DNA from 3 places in the Clostridium pasteurianum DSM 525 genome. Region 1 is predicted to be linked to each of the others. Evidence: predicted binding sites of a transcription regulator. Region 1 holds the regulator's gene; each other region holds the start of a gene.
What was found. Region 1 encodes Rex, which represses fermentation and respiration genes when NADH is low (regulators of the CRP and FNR family bind a similar motif). Its sites were predicted from a motif close to ATTGTTAANNNNTTAACAAT; they were not measured.
Positions count from the first base shown of each region.

Region 2: CLPA_RS18665 (glycerol dehydrogenase) is a predicted target of Rex. The motif match lies at 1,250-1,269, and genes of this name have one in related genera.
Region 3: adhE (bifunctional acetaldehyde-CoA/alcohol dehydrogenase) is a predicted target of Rex. The motif match lies at 1,427-1,446, and genes of this name have one in related genera.

Region 1 is NZ_CP009268.1:3,066,945-3,069,227, forward strand. It holds gene CLPA_RS13915 (short-chain-enoyl-CoA hydratase) at 1-476, opposite strand, end outside; gene CLPA_RS13920 (redox-sensing transcriptional repressor Rex) at 876-1,508, opposite strand; gene abc-f (ribosomal protection-like ABC-F family protein) at 1,692-2,283, shown strand, end outside.
Region 2 is NZ_CP009268.1:4,092,660-4,094,942, reverse strand. It holds gene CLPA_RS18675 (cysteine desulfurase) at 1-486, shown strand, start outside; gene sufU (Fe-S cluster assembly sulfur transfer protein SufU) at 476-910, shown strand; gene CLPA_RS18665 (glycerol dehydrogenase) at 1,403-2,283, shown strand, end outside.
Region 3 is NZ_CP009268.1:616,146-618,428, forward strand. It holds gene CLPA_RS02740 (Cof-type HAD-IIB family hydrolase) at 1-452, shown strand, start outside; gene CLPA_RS02745 (DeoR/GlpR family DNA-binding transcription regulator) at 452-781, shown strand; gene adhE (bifunctional acetaldehyde-CoA/alcohol dehydrogenase) at 1,483-2,283, shown strand, end outside.

The DNA.
Region 1 (2,283 bases):
TCCTTTGCAGCTCCTGGGCCTATTAATCTAGCTAATCTTTGAGTACCGCCAAAACCTGGAGTTATTCCAAGCTGTACCTCTGGCTGTCCAAATTTTGCCTTAGTAGAAGCTATTCTTATATCGCAAGACATAGCAATTTCACAACCACCACCCAATGTAAATCCATTAAGGGCTGCTATTACTGGCTTTTCTAAATTTTCAAGTTTTCTGAACACCTTATTACCTAGTATTCCAAATTTTCTTCCTTCTACTACATTCATGTCTTTCATTTCTGATATATCGGCTCCAGCTACGAAGGATTTTCCCGCTCCCGTTAATACCACTGCTAAAATTTCATTATCTTTGTCAATTTCATCAATTACAGAATCAAGCTCAGTTAACGTTTCACTGTTCAAAGCATTAAGAGCTTTAGGTCTATTAATTGTAACTACGGCAATTTTTTCCTCTTTTTCAAGGATAATATTATTAAAATCCATGCCTAATCCTCCTACAATTTTAATGCATTGTTAATATTCTAACAATGGAGATTAAAAATACACTAAATTTACACTTCGCCTTTAATTATATACTGAATTCAATTAGTTTTCAATAAAAAAATTAAGTTATAACCATTATAGAGCTAAATTCCTATAATTTTTTTGTTAAATTTATAAGAATTCAGCTCTATAATATAGATAAATGATTTTAATTTTAATAATTTTTTACGTTAATTAACATTTAAACTATTGATTTTTATGTTAATATAGTATATCTTGTTATTGTAGGATACGTTAACATTGTTATAGAATCTTATAACAAGTAATTTTTTACATAAATTAAAAACTTATAATAATAGCTTTTGTATTTTAGCAGTATTAAATATGAATGTGAAATCTTTATATTGTCTTATTCATTAGGCAAGTCAATGTAAGTAAACTTTCACTTAAATGTACATTTTCTACCATTACATCCGCTGGAGCTATAAGATCAACTGGTGCAAAATTCCATATTCCTTTAACTCCATTTTTGACTAATATATCACATACACTTTGTGCATTTTTAGGCGGAACAGAAATAGTAGCTATGTCTATTGGATTTTTTTGTAAAAACGGTTCTAGATAATCAATATCATATATTTCTATATCTCTTATTTTAAGTCCAAATAATTTTGGATTTATATCAAAAATAGCATTTGTCTTGAAGCCCATTTTTTGAAAATTTGTATAATTAGCTATAGCTTGACCAATATTTCCTGCACCTACTATTATAGTTTCATAGTCCTTTGTAATTCCAAGTATATTGCAAATTTGATAGTGTAAATCTTTTACATTATATCCGTATCCCTGTTGCCCAAAATCTCCAAAACAGTTTAAATCTTGCCTTATCTGCGAAGCTGTGAAACCTATTTTTTCACTTAATTCTTTAGATGAGATTCTATCAACTTCATTATTAACTAATTCGTTTAGATATCTATGATACTTAGGAAGTCTTTTTATTACTGCCATAGATATATTTTTTTTCTTTTCCAACTGTTGCACCCCTTACCTCTGAAATATATACTTATTATATTCTACCACATATCAGTAATTTTACACTTGTTTTTTGATAAAAATTACACAATACTTATATAAAAATTAAAATATACTGTAATTTTTTAAATTAAAATAGTAAAATAATAGTTATACACTTAATATTAGGCTGGTGATTAAATTATGATAGTTTTAAGTACAAAAAATATAACTAAAGGCTATGGAATAGATATAATTTTAGAAGATGTAAACTTTACTATAAATGAAGGTGAAAAAGTAGGTCTTATAGGGGCAAATGGCGCTGGAAAATCTACTTTATTTAAAATCTTAACAAATCAACTAGATCAAGACAGCGGCGAACTATTCATAGATAAAAATAAAAGAGTAGGATATCTTTCTCAGCATCTGTCTTTAGATGAATCAAATACAGTATATGATGAACTTCTATCTGTATTTAAAGAATTATTGGATATTGAAAAAAAATTAAATAACCTGGAATCAAAGATGAATGAACCTTATGATATTGAAAATGAAGAATATCATAACAAAATAATAAAGGATTATACCACTTTAACAGAACTTTATGACACTAAAGGAGGTTATACCTATAAAGGCGAAATAAATAGAGTTTTAAATGGACTTGGATTTTCCTCAGAAAATTATGATAAAATTATAAATCTTTTAAGTGGTGGTCAAAAAACAAGAGTAGCTCTTTGTAAACTTCTACTCACAAAACCAGATATTCTTCTCTTGGATGAGCCAACTAATCATTTGG
Region 2 (2,283 bases), 1.0 Mb from region 1:
TTTGGAGGGGATATGATAGAATATGTGTGGGAGCAGGAAGCTACTTTTGCAGAAATTCCATATAAATTTGAAGGTGGTACTCAAAATGTAGGAGGAGCTATTGGTATTACTGCGGCTATAAAATATCTTGAAAATGTGGAAATGGATAATGTAAATAGTATAGAAAAGGCATTGGTAAGCTATGCTTTAGAGAGATTAAGTGAGATACCTTATATAACTGTATATGGTACAAAGGATATAAATAAAAAAGCTGGCGTGATTTCTTTCAATGTGAAGGATGTGCATCCGCATGATGTATCTTCTATATTAGATGCCTCTGGTGTTGCCATTAGAGCAGGGCATCATTGTGCCCACCCGCTTATGAAATATATGGGAGTAAATGCCACTTGTAGAGCAAGTTTTTATCTGTATAATACAAAAGAAGACGTGGACGCTTTAGCGGAAGGGTTAAAAAATACAAGGAAGTGGTTAGGCTATGGATCTTAATAGTATATATTCTGAGATTATAACTGAACATAATGCTTCACATCATAATAAAAGACATGTTGAAGGGGCAGATGTAATTGAGCAGGGTCATAATCCAAGCTGCGGAGATGAAATCCAGCTGGAATTAAAAATAGAGAATAATATAATTGAAGACGCTGGTTTTACAGGTATAGGCTGTGCCATATCTCAGGCATCTACATCTATAATGATAGATCTTATAAAAGGAAAAACTGTTGAAGAGGCAAAGCATATTATAGAAACTTTCTTGGGTATGATAAAGAGAGAAATAACTGATGAAAAGGAATTGGAAATATTAGAAGATGCTTTAGCTCTTAAAAACATATCAAATATGCCAGCAAGGGTTAAATGTGCGGTTTTAGCTTGGCATACATTAGAGCAGTCACTAAATAAGAAGAACTCTTAAATTGTATAAGTTTTATCATACATGTTAATTTCATAATTAAATGTTTGTTAAAAAAACTTTTTAGAAATACTTTATATATCAAAGTAGTTTATGTCTATGTTAATGATTTACCACATTTTAATTTATGATGATTTGTAATTATAAGTTAATGAACTGGTGTGTTATATTATAATTATTAACTAAATATTGTTTTGTATGTGGGCTGTTCCCAAAGGAAATGATTATTCACTGAATTTGAGGATTGGCTCTTTTTTTGTTAAAATAGTATTTTGATATTTTTAAATTATATGTAATAAAATGTATTTAATTCTTTGGTGTTGCAATATAACAATCAAAAAGATTGTTAAAAAAATGTCAATATTTTGTTGGAATGTATTATTTTTGTTGAGAAAATGTGATTTTTTTGTCTAAATATATTGCATATACTTTTTGCTGATGCTAAAATTAACTTGTAATACAATATATAAAATTATAAAAAGTGGAGGGAAAGTTATGGTAAAATCAATTTACTCACCAAGAAAGTATGTACAAGGTTCAGGTGTACTTACGGAATTGGAAAGATATGTAGGGAGTTTGGGAAACTCTTTTCTTGTAGTAGCAGATCCTTTTGTTCTTGAAGATGCAGTGAAAAAAATCGGAAAAGGATTTGAAGGAAGTGAATCAGAGGTAATATTTGAAAAGTTCAATGGGGAATGTACAAAAAAGGAAATTGACAGATTAATAGAAATTGCAAAAGTAAAGAAAAGTGATGCAGTAATTGCCATAGGAGGAGGAAAAACTCTAGATACAGTAAAAGCAATTGGATACTATACAAAGCTTCCAGTGGTTATAATTCCAACTTTGGCTTCTTGTGATGCTCCATGTACTGCACTTTCTGTTATATACACAGAAAAAGGAGAATTCAGTGAATATTTATTTTTACCGGAAAATCCTGATATAGTTATAGTTGACACAGATATAATTGTAAAAGCTCCAGTGAAATTTTTAGCAGCTGGTATGGGAGATGCCTTTGCTACTTATTATGAGGCAAGAGCATGCTATAAAGCTGACGCTAATAATTTAGTAGGTACTAAAATAACAAAAGCAGCGTTAGCTCTTGCAGAACTTTGTCATAAGACTCTTCTTGAAGATGGGTTAAAAGCAAAACTTTCAAATGAGAAAGGTGTTTTAACTAAAGCACTTGAGAATATAATTGAAGCAAATATATATTTAAGTGGAGTTGGTGCTGAAAGCTCAGGATTAGCTGCTGCTCATGCTATAAGTAATGGACTTACTGTTCTTACAGAATTACACCATGCATCTCATGGAGAAAAGGTTGCTTTTGGTACTCTAGTTCAACTAGTTCTTGAAGATGCTCCTGAAGAAGAAATAAG
Region 3 (2,283 bases), 1.9 Mb from region 1:
ATATTAAAGATGAATATAAAAAATTACATTCATTCTATGATTCCTATAGTATATCTAAAAAATATTTACAAGGTAATTATAATATTGAAGAAATAGACACATATAAAATCGAAATGTCATGTTATGATAAACAGGGAATAGATTATTGTCTATCTTTAGGAAGAAATAGTGATTATGAGATTTATTCAACAGAAGGAGATCATTTTGATTTATATTCAAAAACAAATTCAAAAGCTTCAGGAATATTAAAAGTACTGGATTTTTTGAATATTCCACTAGAAAATAGTTATGCCTTTGGGGATGGAAAAAATGACATAGAAATGTTATCTACAGTAGGCTGTGGAATAGCTATGGGAAATGCTGATGATTATGTCAAAAGTTATGCTAGAAGGGTTACAGATACAGTACAAAATGATGGGGTAGCCTTAGAAATAGAAAAGTTTATTTTATAATAAACCAGCTTCTTGTAACTGGAGGAGAATTACGGAAAAAGAGTATGTCTTTTGTTGGACAGTGGGCAGCCAATGCTATTGAAAGTGTACATGCAGATATAGCATTTATAGGTTGTGATGGATTTCATCCAGATGGTCCTTGTACTAGATCATACAGAGAATTAGAGGTTAAAAAGAGGATTTTAGAGAATTCTAAAGAAGTTGTTTTGGTAACTGATAGCTCAAAATTTAGTATAGATGGTCTATATAAATTTGCAACTTTTAATCAGATTAATTATTTAATAACTGACACAAATATTAAAGAGTCGCAACGTGAATTACTTCCATAAAATATTGAAGTTAGTATTGTATAATGGTTTCATTTTAAATAATAAGAAAAGTTCCAGATTTTTATCTAAAATGTCCGTATGCTTAAATCATTATGATTATGTTAATCAGCTTATATGAAAAATTTAGCAGGAGAATTGCTTGATATAATTAGAACTTTGCTATATGTTCTATTCACTACTCAGTCTGCTGTGCTTATGGGCAATATGTCTACGTTGAAAATGGAGTGCGAATCCTCCAAAGAACAATCAGATTTGATCTTGATAATATACAATTATATTCATTGTAGATATATGTGATATATAGCACTTTTATTTTCATTTCTCCATGTTATAAAATAAATACTATATAGCATGGATTGAGATGAATTTTTATACGTGGATAATCTCACAAAATATATAACAGATAATATTACCTATAATCATTTGCAAGTAATGAAGCTGCTATTACTTGTGATATATATTGCTAAAAAGCTTTTTTATTAGATGTAAACCCAGTAATAGTAATGAATAAAGATTTGTATAAAAAGTATTTTAAAATTGGCACAGTATTTGCTTTGTATACTATAATGTAAAGGCAAAATAGAAAATAAATCATATAATAAGGATTCACTATGAAATTATTAGAAGATTTATTTTTTACAAATGATTGTTAAATAAATAACAATCAAAAATATCAACATAAAAAAAGGAGTGCATGGGATATGAAAGTTAGTAACGTTGACGAATTAAATTTAAGGTTACAGGAAATGAGAACAGCCCAAGAAAAATTTGCAGCTTATACGCAGGAACAAGTTGATGAAATCTTTAGGCAGGCAGCTATGGCAGCATTAGATGCAAGAATACCACTGGCAAAAATGACAGTAGAAGAGACGGGCATGGGACTTGTTGAAGATAAGGTTATAAAAAATCACTTTGCAGCTGAGTATATATACAATCAATATAAAGATGAGAAAACCTGTGGGGTAATAGAGACAGATGAATCCTATGGCATAACTAAAATAGCAGAGCCTATAGGTATTGTGGCAGCTGTAATACCAACAACTAATCCAACATCAACAGCAATATTTAAAACATTGATAGCACTAAAAACTAGAAATGCCATAATGTTATCTCCACATCCAAGAGCAAAAAACTCAACCATAGCAGCAGCTAAAATAATACTTGATGCGGCAGTTAAAGCTGGTGCACCAGAAGGAATAATAGGATGGATAGATGAACCGTCAATTGAACTTACACAGATATTGATGCAGGAAGCAGATATAACTTTAGCTACAGGTGGACCATCCATGGTTAAATCAGCTTATTCTTCGGGTAAGCCAGCAATAGGTGTTGGACCGGGAAATACTCCTATTATAATTGATGAAAGTGCACACATAAAGATGGCAGTAAGTTCAATAATTCTTTCAAAGACTTTTGATAACGGTGTCATATGTGCTTCAGAGCAGTCAGTAATAGTCTTGGATTCTATATACGATAAGGTTAGAAAAGAATTTGCAGAAAGA